Pseudorhizobium banfieldiae: one gene and its partner. The protein of the gene in region 1 interacts with the protein of each later gene in a pairwise test. Links are inferred from orthologs where the notes say so. Each region holds a gene or a part of one and is shown on either strand. Other genes may lie near its edges. The genes, in order: NT26_RS10320 and mtgA.

Region 1 (4,840 bases):
AGTGCAGCGACCGCCTTGCCGAGATCCGCACCAACCAGGGTGCAAGCGCCGAGTACAGCCATGGCGTTTTCCGCAATGTGCCTGCCGGGAGTGCCGATCTCCACCTCCACCGTCTCGCCGCTGAGCGTCGCCCAGACGGTCGAGCTTTGCGCATTGCCCTCGAAATCGGCCAGCCGGAAGTCTGCCTTGGCATGCTGCCCGAACGTGTAGATGCGGCCAACACCGACCTCTTGGGCCCGCTGCTCGAGGAAAGCGAACTGCTTGTTGTCGCGATTGAGAATCGCTGCACCACCGGGTTCCAGACCTTCGAATATCTCCGCCTTGGCGGCCGCGATCTCCTCGAGATTGCGGAAGTGGCCGAGATGGGCGGCGGCGATCGTGGTGATGATGGCCACGTGGGGACGCACCATCTTCACCAACGGGCGGATTTCGCCCGGATGATTCATGCCGATCTCGAAGACGCCGAACTGCGCCTCCTCGGGCATGCGGGCCAGCGTCAGCGGCACCCCCCAGTGATTATTGAAGGAAGCAACCGCCGCATGCACCGTGCCGAAGGGCGAGAGGACGTGCCGCAGCATCTCCTTGGTTGTCGTCTTGCCGACCGAACCGGTAACCGCGACGATCTGGGCGCGGCTCCGCTGACGTGAGGCGATACCGAGCTTTCCGAGCGCGGTCAGCACATCCTCCACGACGATCATGGGGATGGTCAGCCGCCCCATAGCCGGCAGCTTCGCCTCGCTGACGACGATCAGGGAGGCACCGTTCGCCACGGCGATACTGGCGAAGTCATGACCATCGACGCGATCGCCCTTGATGGCGAAGAAGGCTTCCCCGGGAGCTATCGAACGGCTGTCGATCGAGATGCCGGTGATGCCCTCCGGAAGCGTACCCACCGGCCGCCCTTCCATTGCGCCAACCATTGCATCGCAGGTCCAGAGCCAGCTCAAGATGTCATCTCCTCCAGTGCCTTGCGCAGTTCCATGTGGTCCGAGAACGGCAGGACCCGGTCGCCGATCGTTTGCCCTTCCTCGTGCCCCTTGCCGGCGACGATGAGAGTGTCACCCGCTCCCAGAAGGGAGACGGCATGGCGGATCGCCGCCGCCCGGTCTCCGATCTCGGTGGCACCGGATGCCGCCGCCATGATCTCGGACCGGATTACCTCCGGGACCTCGGAACGCGGATTGTCGTCAGTTACGACCACCACATCCGCCAGCCGTGTAGCGATCTCGCCCATGATGGGGCGCTTGCCCTTGTCACGGTCGCCGCCACATCCGAAAACGAGCACGACTCGCCCGGTGGTGAAGGGTCGCACGGACGACAGGACGTTCTTGAGCGCATCGGGCTTGTGGGCATAATCCACGTAGGCCAAGGCCCCTTCGCGTGTCTGCCCCACGAGCTCCAGGCGTCCGGAGGCGCCTCGCAGCTTCTCCAGCGCCGCCATCGCAACTGCAGCCGGCGTGCCGGTGGATATCGCCAGACCCGCAGCCACGAGTGCATTTGCCACCTGGAAGTCGCCCGCCAGAGGAATGTCGACCTCGAAGATGTCGTCACCGAAATGGATTTCGGCGGTCTGCTTGTGACGGAAGTGCTCGACGCGCTTGAGAGCGAGGTAATCTCCCTTGCGGCCGACGGTTAGCACCTGAAGCTCCGATTTGCCGGCGACGCGGATCGCCTCCGCCGACCATTCGTCATCCGCAAAGATGACCGCCGGCGAGCCTTTCGGCAGCAGCGTATCGAAGAGCCGCATCTTCGCGGCCATATAGCTTTCGATCGTCGGATGATAATCCATGTGATCGCGGCCGAGATTGGTAAACCCGGCCGCCGCGAGGCGCACGCCGTCGAGCCGGCACTGATCGAGCCCGTGACTGGATGCCTCCATGGCGGCGTGGGTCACACCTTCGGCCGCAAGTTCCGCCAGCAGCGCATGGAGCCCAACCGGGTCCGGCGTCGTCAGGGATCCATAGTCGTTGCGGGTCGGCGAAACCACGCCGGTGGTGCCGATCTGCGCGGCTGGATGGCCGGCATGTGCCCATATCTGACGGGTGAAGGAGGCGACGGACGTCTTGCCGGCGGTCCCGGTGACGGCGACCATGGTGGCCGGCTGCGCCCCGTAGAAGCGTGCGGCAGCCAAAGCCAGAAAGCGGCGCGGATTGGAGACGGTCAGGACGGGAACCGAGGCATCGGCCGTCTGACCTGCGACAGCCGCAGCCGCACCGCGTTGCGCTGCGTCGGCAATGAAGCGAGCACCGTCGGCCTTCGTCCCGGGCAGCGCTGCGAAAAGCATGCCGGGCTCAACCTTTCGGCTGTCGGCAGAGATGCCGCCGACGTCGATATCGCCCGTCGCTCCGGCGAGCAGTTCGCTGATCTCCGGAAAATCATCGCCGGCCAGGTCGCGTAACTTCATCAGCGGTACTCTCATCATTGGTCAGGCGCGCACTCTCTCGAATCGCCCGTGAATCATTATCGCCTAATACGATACCAAAAGGGCCGAACCATCCTCGCCGAAGCGTGGTTTTACACCGAGAATCGCCGCCGACCTGCTGATGATGTCCTGTACCATCGGGGCAGCATTGAGGCCGGCTGTGCGCCCTCCGCCCTCTCCGGTCTTCGGCTCATCGATGAAGGTAAGCACGGCATATTGCGGCTCGTGAATCGGGAAGGCGGCGATGAAGACGTTGAAGTTCTTCTCGTTCGAATAGCGACCGTTGACCACCTTCTCGGCGGTTCCCGTCTTGCCTCCGACGTTGAAGCCCTCGACCAGCGCACGCTTGCCTGAACCCTTGGTGGCGTTCCAGTCGAACAGGAAGCGCATGTCTTCGCTCGTCGATTCCTTCATCACCCTCTGCGCCACGAGATCCGCCTCGTCCCGGGTCCGCGGGAGGAAGGTCGGCGGAATGAGCTTGCCGCCATTCACCAGCGCGGCAACGGCAACGGCCGTCTGCAGCGGCGTCGTGGAAACGCCGTGACCGAAGGAGATCGTGACCGAGTGGATCTTCTTCCACTCCCGCGGCTGGCTGGGCATGGCCACCTCGGGCAGTTCGGTCTGCGTCCGGGTCAGAAGGCCGAGCCGGGTCAGGAACTCCTTGTGTCCCTCTATGCCAACCACGTCGGCCATCTTGGCGGTCCCAATGTTGGAGGAATACTGGAAGACCTCCGGAACCGTCAGCATCCGGCCCTTGCCGTGGAAATCCTTGATCGTGAAGCCGCCGATGCGGATCGGGAAGCGGGCATCGAAGCTATCGGTCATCTTGACCTTGCCGGAATCGAGCGCCATCGCTGTGGTGAAGGCCTTGAAGGTCGATCCCATCTCGAACGTGCCGTTCGACATCCGGTTGAGCCAGCCTTCCTCTGCACCCGCCGCCGGGGTGTTGGGATCGTAGTCCGGAGCGGATGCCATTGCGATGACTTCCCCGGTATGGACGTCGAGGACGACGGCCCCCGCACCCACAGCCTGGTACTTGTCGATCGACGAGTAGATCACCTCCCGCACGATCGACTGCACCCTGAGATCGATAGACAGCCGGACCGGTTCCAGCGGCTGGTCGGACGTCATGCCGACCGCTGCCAGATCGGCAAGGCCCTGGCTGTCGACATACCGTTCCATGCCGGCAACGCCGCGGTTGTCGATGTTGACGTGGCCCACCACGTGGGCGGCGGTCGCGCCACCGGGGTAGAACCGCCGCTTCTCCGGCCGGAAGCCGATGCCGGGAATTCCAAGTGCAAGGATCTGGCTCTGCTGCTTCGGCGTCAGCTGGCGACGCAGCCACTGGAAATGTGATTTTGAGGAGAGCTTCCCGTAGATCGATCTGGCGTCGAGATCAGGCAGGACAGTCGCGAGCTTCTCGATAACCTCGTCGGCGTCGACGATCTTGTGGGGCTCCGCGTAGAGCGAAACGGTGCGGATGTCGGTCGCCAACACCTCGCCGTTGCGATCGAGAAGATCGGGACGGGAAGCCATCAGCCTGTCTGCGGGCATGATGCTGGAGGTGATCTCCGGTTGCGCCATTCCGTACTGAACCAACCGGCCACCAATGACGCCGTACACGGCGACAAAGCCGACGATGATCAGCCCGACACGATTGCGCGCCTGAGCGGCCTTACGCTTGCCGACGCCCTCGAACGTGGCGTCACCCGACGCTGCCGTACTGCGGCGGCTCCCCGTCGACAGGTGTGCGCGACTTTTCAACACCATGATGCGCGAAAGAAACGACATCAGCGCCTCACCGATCCAGTTGACATTGCGTCCAGGGGGACGCCTCCTCGCGGGATCGGCACGGGAATCCCGCTCGAAGGGGCCGCATTCCTTGCCGCGTCTACGCCCTTGATGGCAGCAGCGACTTCACCCCCGGCGCTGGCGATCAGTTCCTCGATCGTCGTTTCCGGCATTGGCAGCTGCGATCGCGGCATCGGCAGTTCGACGGGCATGGCAAGTTGAGTCGGCTGCGTCGGCACCAGTTGCAGCTCCGACTGATACGCTGAGATCAGTCGCTCCAGCCGGTTCGGCTGGGTCAACAATGCCCAATCCGCCTTCAGCAGGTCGATCGTATCCTTTTCGAGGACGATCTCGGCCTCGAGGCGCCGCACTTCCTGCAGCTTGTCGTCGGCTCGATGCTTGATGGTATAGGTCACAACGGCCGCGGCAGTCATTACGCCGATCAGAACGAGGTCGAGGCTTCTCAGCATCAGGCGGCTCCCATCTTGGCGAGGCTGGCGAGATCCGGCAGATCGAAAATGCCCATGTCCGCCGCGCGGGCCGGCGCATCCGTGCGGCGCCCTGCCCGTAGCTTGGCGGAGCGTGCCCGAGGATTGAGTTCCGCCTCCTCCTCCGTGGCGCTGACAA
Region 2 (7,887 bases), 1.4 Mb from region 1 along the record:
CCGATGACCTCGTTCCATTGCTCGGGCGTCATCTTGTGGAACATCCCGTCGCGGGTAATCCCGGCATTGTTGACGAGGACTTCGACCGGACCGATCTCGACCTCGATGCGGGCGACACCGTCTGCACATTCCTGATAGTTGGAGACGTCCCATTTGAAGACGGGAATGCCAGTCTCTTCGCCGAAGGCTTTCGCCTTCTCCTCGTTTCCCGCAAAACTGGCCGCGACGCGAAATCCGGCGGCGGCAAGCGCGACCGATATGGCTGCTCCTATCCCGCGCGTCCCCCCCGTAACCAATGCAACCCTACTCATGCAGCTCTCCTCCGTTGCACCTTCAAGCAGCCCTCGCGAGCCCGCGCAGAATTAATCAGGCCGGCCGCCGCATCGGTTGCGGCAACCGTCGCCCGTCACATCGCCTCTAGGCACATGGCAACACCCATGCCGCCTCCGATGCAGAGCGTGGCCAGGCCCTTGCGGGCGCCACGCCGCTTCATCTCAAACACAAGCGTATTGAGAATGCGCGCACCCGAGGCGCCGATCGGATGACCGATCGCGATGGCGCCGCCGTTGACATTGACGATTGCCGTATCCCAACCGAGTTCCTTGTTGACGGCGCAAGCCTGGGCAGCGAAAGCCTCGTTCGCCTCAACCAGGTCCAGGTCCTGCGGCTTCCACCCTGCCTTCTCCAGCGCTCTCCTCGAGGATGGAATGGGTCCCGTCCCCATGATCTGCGGATCGACGCCGGCCGTCGCCCAGGAGACGATCCGCACGAGCGGCTGGATACCTCTGCGGCTCGCCTCCTCTTCCGTCATCAGGACGGCAGCGGCGGCACCATCATTGATACCAGAGGCATTGCCGGCGGTCACCGTACCCTCCTTGTCGAAGGCCGGGCGAAGCTTCGCCATGTTGTCGAGGGTTGCTCCGGCGCGGATGTACTCGTCGGTATCGACCGTAACATCGCCCTTGCGCCCCTTCACCACGAAGGGAACGATCTCATCCTTGAACCGTCCGGCAGCCTGCGCGGCTTCCGCCTTGTTCTGCGACTGGACCGCGAACTGGTCCTGCTCGTCGCGCGACAACTGCCACTGACGGGCGACGTTCTCGGCCGTGATCCCCATGTGATAGCCATAGAAGGCGTCGGTCAGGCCGTCCTTGATCATCGTGTCGATCATCTTCATGTCGCCCATCTTCACGCCGTTGCGCAGATGGGCGCAGTGCGGCGCCATCGACATGGATTCCTGCCCACCGGCGACGACGATCCTGGCATCTCCGAGAGCGATCTGCTGCATGCCGAGCGCGACGGCGCGAAGACCTGAGCCGCAGAGCTGGTTGACGCCCCAGGCGGTCGCCTCCTGGGGGACGCCTGCCTTCATCGCAGCCTGCCGTGCAGGGTTCTGGCCCTCACCTGCAGGCAGAACCTGACCAAGAATGACTTCGTCCACTTCGGCGGCATCGACCTTGGCGCGATCGAGAGCGCCCTTGATCACGGCGGCTCCCAGTTCATGCGCCGGCACGTTTGCGAACGCGCCGTTAAACGAGCCAACGGCGGTGCGGGCAGCCGAGGCGATTACGATGGAAGGGTTGGTCACGGACGTCTCCTCGTCATTTCCATTTTGCTGAAACAGTGACAAAGCTTCGATACGAAGTCAAACAGGCTTACCTGCAACTTTGATCGGATGAAGAGTTGACGTTTGACAGCTTGTTTTTGCGCAGCAAACCGCCTCCCCGCGGCGCACAAAAACACGTTGTCAGGCTGCTTCGTTTGGGCTTACATTTGCTTGGGGAGAGCTCTTCCGGCAGGAGCTTGGACGGAGCGAGGAGATGAGAATGGCCAAGACTGAAGGCGACACCGTCATCAAGAAATACGCCAACCGGCGTCTCTACAACACCGGCACCAGCACCTACGTCACGCTGGAAGACCTCGCGAAGATGGTCAAGAAGGGCGAGGAGTTCACCGTCCAGGACGCCAAGACGGGAGAGGATATCACCCACTCGGTGCTGACCCAGATCATCTTCGAGCAGGAGTCCAAGACAGGCAACACCCTGTTGCCGATCTCCTTCCTGCGCCAGTTGATCTCCTACTATGGCGACCAGATGCAGATGGTCGTACCGACATTCCTCGAGCACTCGATGCAGGCCTTCACCGATCAGCAGGCGCAGATGCGCGAACAGATGACGCGTGCCTTGGGGGAAAGCCCACTTACCAAGAACCTCCAGGCACCAATGCAACTGATGGAAGAGCAGGTTCGGCGGAATACGGAGATGTTCCGCCAGGCGATGCAGATGTTCTCGCCCTTCGGCAGCGAGGCGGCAGGCAGCGCTTCCAAAAAATCCGAATCCAAGGATCTGGAGGAACTGAAGGAGCAACTTCGGAACCTGCAGAGCAGACTGGACAAGCTCTGATCCTGCGAAAACGCATCTGTCGCGCAACGAAAAAAGGCCGGATTGACCGGCCTCTTTTACGAAAAGATCGGGAAGAAAACGCTTATGCGCTTTCCTTCGGCGTCAGAACCTGGCGACCGCGATACATGCCGGTCTTGAGGTCGATGTGATGCGGGCGGCGAAGCTCGCCGGAATTCTTGTCTTCGACATAGGTCGAGGCCTTCAGCGCGTCGGCCGAACGGCGCATACCGCGTTTCGACGGGCTTGTTTTTCTCTTCGGTACAGCCATTCTCGCTACTCCACTTCGTGCAAGGCATGTCATCGGCCGGAACTTTAGCCGAACTGGACATCCCTCAATCTCGGAAATTGGGCCGGCTTATACATGCTGATCGCCAGCTTGACCAGTCCCTGTCGCAAAATTTCCGTCACGCGTCTCAAGCTTCGTCTTCCGGAACGATCCAGGTCTCCTCCAGGGCGCCTTCGCACCATCGGATCCAGGCGGGATGAGACTTCACCGCCTCCATGTAAGCAAGCACCTTCGCGTCTTGCGTCAGGTCATAGACGTCGAAACGATTGACCACCGGCGCAAACATCGCGTCCGCTGCCGAAAATGACCCAAAAAGATACGGCCCCCCGGAGTTCTCGCAGCATTCCTTCCAGATCGCCGAGATCCGTTCGACATCCTCCATCACCCCGTCGGGAAGAGGGATCCTTCGCTTCTCGCGGCGAATGTTCATCGGACAGGCGCCGCGTAGCGCCCTGAAGCCCGAAAGCATCTCTGCCGAAATCGATCGCGCCACCGCCCGGTCTTCGCGCCGGGCCGGCCACAGAGCCCGGTCTGGAAACAGTTCTGCAGCATACTCTATGATGGCGAGCGACTCCCATATTCGCAGCGATCCATGATGAAGGACCGGAACGCGTCCCGTTGGCGAGATGTCGCGAAACAGAGGATTCCCGGCCGGGAAGTCGAACGGGATGAGATGCTCTCTGAAGGGGACACCGGCCGCCGTCAGGGCAATCCATGGCCGAAACGACCAGGAGGAATAGTTCTTGTTTCCGATATAAAGGGTAAGCTCTTCCATGGTGGCCCTCCGTGCAGCCGGCCCAGCCTAGCGGCCATCAGCAGCCGCGACCAATGAAAAGCCTGAACCTCATTCATAAATGCAGGTGATGTAATCGCCCGCGTTCCGCGCCCGCCGCTCCACGACCCCTGCGATGCGCCTCATGCCGGGGCCCGGCTTGCCGGCAACTCGGGTGATCGGGTTGGGAAGCGCTGCCGCGAGCAGTGCAGCCTGCCCGCGCGTCAGCTCGCCGGCCGGCACGCCGAAATGGTGTTGCGCGGCAGCCTCCGCTCCATAGATGCCAGGGCCCCATTCGGCGACATTGAGGTAGATCTCCATCGTCCTCGGCTTCGACCAGACAAAGTCGGCGGCAATCGCCAGCGGCATTTCCAAAGCTTTGCGGATGAAGGAGCGGCCATTCCACAAGAACAGGTTCTTGGCTGTCTGCATGGGTATCGTGCTCGCACCTCGGGTTGTCTCGCCTTCGAGCGCGTCCTGCACGACCGCCTTCATCTCTCCCCAGTCGACACCACCATGGCGGCAGAACTGCCCGTCCTCCGACATCATCACCGAGCGGACGAGATTTGGAGAAATGCTATCCAGGCTGACCCACCTGCGATCGTAGCCCTTCAGGGTCACGATGTCTGCGAGCATGAGCGTGGAGACGGGATGCACGACCGGCGACGCATAGGCAAGAATGAGCAGGTAGGGGACCACCAATGCCCCCAGTACGATCAGGACAAGGCGGCGTAGAAAACGAGCGAGCGAGAGCCCTCGGCTACGATGCAAGCCTTCGCCTCCCTCTCCTGCCTGTTCCTCGGATCTCACAGCTGGCTTCACCTCTCCATTCGGCCGCTTCTTAACGTTTGGTGCGGTCAAAGACCAGCAAATTGACCGATTGGCGTTTGCGGTGCCAAAGCCGAAGTTGAAGTCGGTCACGACCCGTGCCAAACAACCGGAATGACAATTTCGACCGTCTCATTCGAACAGCATCTGGGCGAGAGTGCCAAGCGGACGGAGGCCCTTCTCGCCTCCCTGCTCTCCGGCAACTGCCTGCCCGACGAGATCGCGCGCCCCGCACCACTTCTGGCGGCGATGCGACATGGCACCCTCGATGGCGGCAAGCGGCTGCGGCCCTTCCTCGTGCAGGAAAGCTCGGCGCTTCTTGGCGGCGACCCACAGGTCGCGGCGCGCGTGGGCTGTGCCCTGGAATGTGTGCATTGCTACTCGCTGATCCACGACGACCTGCCGTCGATGGACAATGACGACACGCGCCGCGGCCGGCCGACGGTCCACAGGGCCTTCAACGAAGCATCCGCGATCCTGGCAGGGGACAGCCTGCTGACCTACGCCTTCGACATCATAGCCGCGCCGGAAACGAGGCTGGCCGACAGACAGAAGATCCAGCTCGTGCTGTCGCTGTCGCGTGCCTCCGGCATGGGCGGCATGGCCGGCGGCCAGTCACTTGATCTCGCGGCCGAGAATTCGGCTCCCGACGAAGCCGGGATACAGACCCTGCAGGCCATGAAGACGGGTGCACTGTTGCGCTTTGCCTGCGAAGCGGGTGCCATCATCGCCGGCGCCGATATGGAAGATCGCCAGCGCCTCAGAACCTTCGGGCAGAAGATCGGGCTTGCTTACCAGCTTGCGGACGACCTTCTTGACGTAAAGGCCGATGCGGCGACCCTGGGCAAGGCGACCGGCAAGGACGCTGCCCGGGGCAAGGCAACGCTCGTGGCCTTGAAAGGTACCGATTGGGCCGAGGAGCGCCTCTCGGCCCTGACGGAGGAGGCTATCGGGCTGCTTGCCCATTTCGGCTCGCGGGCGAACACGCTGCAGCAGACGGCGCGGTTCATCGCAGAGCGCAAGAGCTGAGGACGGGAGAATGGGTGACGTGATCGCCTATCTCCCGCAGATCTGGCCAGCTTATGTCGCCTATCTGGTTGCCGTCCTGAGTCCAGGCCCCGCAGTCTTCACCATCATCGGGACGGCCATCGCGCAAGGCAGGAAAGCGGGCCTGATAACCGCGCTCGGGATCAGTCTCGGCTCCGCCACATGGGCCATTTCCGCTGCCATGGGCATGGCGGCCCTGCTTCGCCACTATGCGTTTGCCCTCGAGATCCTGAAGATCGCGGGCGGCCTCTATCTTCTCTATCTCGGCTGGAAGGCATTTCGGGCGGCAAGCCTGAAGGATGAGGACCTGCCTTTGCTGGTGCGGGGTTCAGACCGTAGCTCGCGCCAGCTTTTCCTGCGCGGCTACGCCATCCACGTGACCAATCCGAAGGCGATCTTCGCCTGGCTGGCCATCATTTCACTGGGTCTACCGAAAGGCGCACCGGGCACCGCGATCGCCGTCATCATCGGCGGATGCCTAGCCTCGGGCCTGCTGATCTTCACCGGCTACGCGATCCTGTTCTCGACCCCGCAGGCGCTACGCGTCTACAGGGCCGCCCGCCGTTGGATCGAGGGCGCAATGTCTGCCGTCTACTGCTTTGCCGGACTGAAGCTCCTGACGAGCCGCCTGTGAGGCTCGCCAGGAGTTTCCTTCAGCGGGTGATCGGCGCGATCAGCACTTCAACGCGGCGGTTCTGTGCCCGCCCTTCCGGCGTAGCATTCGAGGCTACCGGCTGCGACGGGCCAAAACCGAGGGTCGATATGCGGCGCTGGTCAACACCACGGCTTCCGAGGTAGTTGGCAACTGAAGCGGCACGCCGCTCGGACAGGCCCTGATTATGCGCAAGGCTGCCGGTCGAATCCGTATGGCCGTTGACGTCGATCAGGGTCCGGTTGAACTTGTTCAGCACGATCGCCACCGAATCCAGTGTCGGATAGAAGGGAGGGATCACCTGGTCCTGGTCGGTCGCGAAGGTAACGTTGGACGGCATGTTGAGAACGATGCGATCGCCCATACGGGTCACGGACACCCCCGTACCCTGCAACTGAGCACGCAATTCCGCCTCCTGCTGGTCCATATAGTTGCCGATGGCTCCGCCGGCGAGACCGCCCACTGCGGCGCCGATCAGTGCACCTTTCCCGTCACCGCCGACCGCAAGCCCGGTGAGGGCACCGAGACCGGCCCCGATGGCGGCTCCACCGGCAGTATTGGAAACCTTCTGCTGACCCGTATAGGGATCGGTCGTGGTGCAGGCGGAAAGGTAGGTCGCGGCAAGCGCGACGAATGCAAGCTTCTTGATCATGCGAATCGATGTCCCCGTCGTCTGTGGTGAAAGGTCATTTACCACAGATTGCGGCGATTGCGGGACAGACGCTTGTCATTCAGCAGCGGATCGCTGACCAAACCGCTGCTCGATATAATCGATCACCAGTTTTTCGAAATCGGCGGCGATATCCGGCCCGCGCAGGGTCAGGGCCTTCCGACCGTCGATAAAGACAGGAGCGGAGGGAGTTTCCCCAGTGCCAGGCAGGGAAATACCGATATCGGCATGTTTGCTTTCGCCCGGACCGTTGACGATGCAGCCCATCACCGCAACATTGAGCGCCTCGACACCCGGATATTTCTCCCGCCAGACGGGCATGTTCTTGCGGATATCCTCCTGGATGCGCTGGGCGAGCTCCTGGAACACGGTCGATGTGGTGCGGCCGCAGCCGGGGCAAGCGGCCACCACCGGGATGAACTGGCGGAAGCCCATGACCTGAAGCAGTTCCTGCGCGACCTGCACCTCGCGGGTACGGTCACCGTTCGGCTCCGGCGTCAACGAAACGCGGATCGTGTCGCCGATCCCGTGCTGCAGGACATAGCCCATAGCGGCCGACGAGGCGACGATCCCCTTGGAGCCCATACCCGCCTCGGTGAGACCAAGATGAAGCGCATGGTTCGAGCGTTCCGCCAGCATGGAATAAACGGCAATCAGGTCCTGCACCTGGCTGACCTTCGCCGAGAGAATGATGCGGTTGCGTGGCAGGCCGATGTTCTCGGCGAGCTCGGCGGAGATCAGCGCCGACTGCACGATCGCCTCGTGCATGACCTCGCGCGCGGACATGGGCGAGCCTTCGGCAGCATTCCGGTCCATCAACGTTGTCAGGAGATCCTGGTCGAGGGAGCCCCAGTTGACCCCAATGCGGACGGGCTTGTCGTAGCGGATCGCCATCTCGATAATGTCGGCGAACTGCTTGTCCTTCTTGTCCTTGAAGCCGACATTGCCGGGATTGATCCGATATTTGGCAAGTGCCTCCGCACAGGCGGGATGATCGGCCAGGAGCTTGTGGCCGATATAGTGGAAGTCTCCCACCAGCGGTACGTCCATGCCGAGACGCAGCAGGCGCTCCCGGATCTTCGGCACGGCTGCGGCGCTCTCGTCGCGATCGACGGTAATGCGCACGATTTCCGACCCAGCCGCATGCAGCGCCGCAACTTGCGCCACGGTCGCATCAATGTCGGCCGTGTCGGTATTTGTCATCGACTGGACGACGACAGGAGCACCACC

Evidence for each region.
Region 2: the proteins of NT26_RS10320 (region 1) and mtgA interact in binary tests that used the Escherichia coli proteins (3 or more experiments, as listed by UniProt). The link is inferred for Pseudorhizobium banfieldiae from one-to-one orthologs.

Annotation. Positions count from the first base shown.
Region 1 is NZ_FO082820.1:2,092,977-2,097,816, forward strand. The notes cover bases 1,841-4,840. They hold NT26_RS10320 (peptidoglycan D,D-transpeptidase FtsI family protein), read right to left. Parts: upstream 4,214-4,840; coding sequence 2,468-4,213; downstream 1,841-2,467. Other genes in these bases: NT26_RS10315 (UDP-N-acetylmuramoyl-L-alanyl-D-glutamate--2,6-diaminopimelate ligase), read right to left, coding at 1,841-2,404; ftsL (cell division protein FtsL), read right to left, coding at 4,213-4,683; rsmH (16S rRNA (cytosine(1402)-N(4))-methyltransferase RsmH), read right to left, coding at 4,683-4,840. Outside these bases: NT26_RS10310 (UDP-N-acetylmuramoylalanyl-D-glutamyl-2,6-diaminopimelate--D-alanyl-D-alanine ligase), read right to left, coding at 1-947; more of NT26_RS10315, read right to left, coding at 944-1,840. UniProt on the Escherichia coli protein: Essential cell division protein that catalyzes cross-linking of the peptidoglycan cell wall at the division septum. Required for localization of FtsN.
Region 2 is NZ_FO082820.1:3,519,875-3,527,761, forward strand. What follows is about bases 2,383-5,274. They hold mtgA (monofunctional biosynthetic peptidoglycan transglycosylase), read right to left. Parts: upstream 4,232-5,274; coding sequence 3,533-4,231; downstream 2,383-3,532. Other genes in these bases: phaR (polyhydroxyalkanoate synthesis repressor PhaR), read left to right, coding at 2,383-2,402; rpmF (50S ribosomal protein L32), read right to left, coding at 2,485-2,670; NT26_RS17180 (glutathione S-transferase family protein), read right to left, coding at 2,816-3,463; NT26_RS17190 (polyprenyl synthetase family protein), read left to right, coding at 4,403-5,274. Also shown: phbB (beta-ketoacyl-ACP reductase), read right to left, coding at 1-311; NT26_RS17165 (acetyl-CoA C-acetyltransferase), read right to left, coding at 407-1,588; more of phaR, read left to right, coding at 1,827-2,382; more of NT26_RS17190, read left to right, coding at 5,275-5,317; NT26_RS17195 (LysE family translocator), read left to right, coding at 5,328-5,969; NT26_RS17200 (YiaD family glycine zipper/OmpA-like lipoprotein), read right to left, coding at 5,989-6,639; ispG (flavodoxin-dependent (E)-4-hydroxy-3-methylbut-2-enyl-diphosphate synthase), read right to left, coding at 6,715-7,887. UniProt on the Escherichia coli protein: Peptidoglycan polymerase that catalyzes glycan chain elongation from lipid-linked precursors. May play a role in peptidoglycan assembly during cell division in collaboration with other cell division proteins.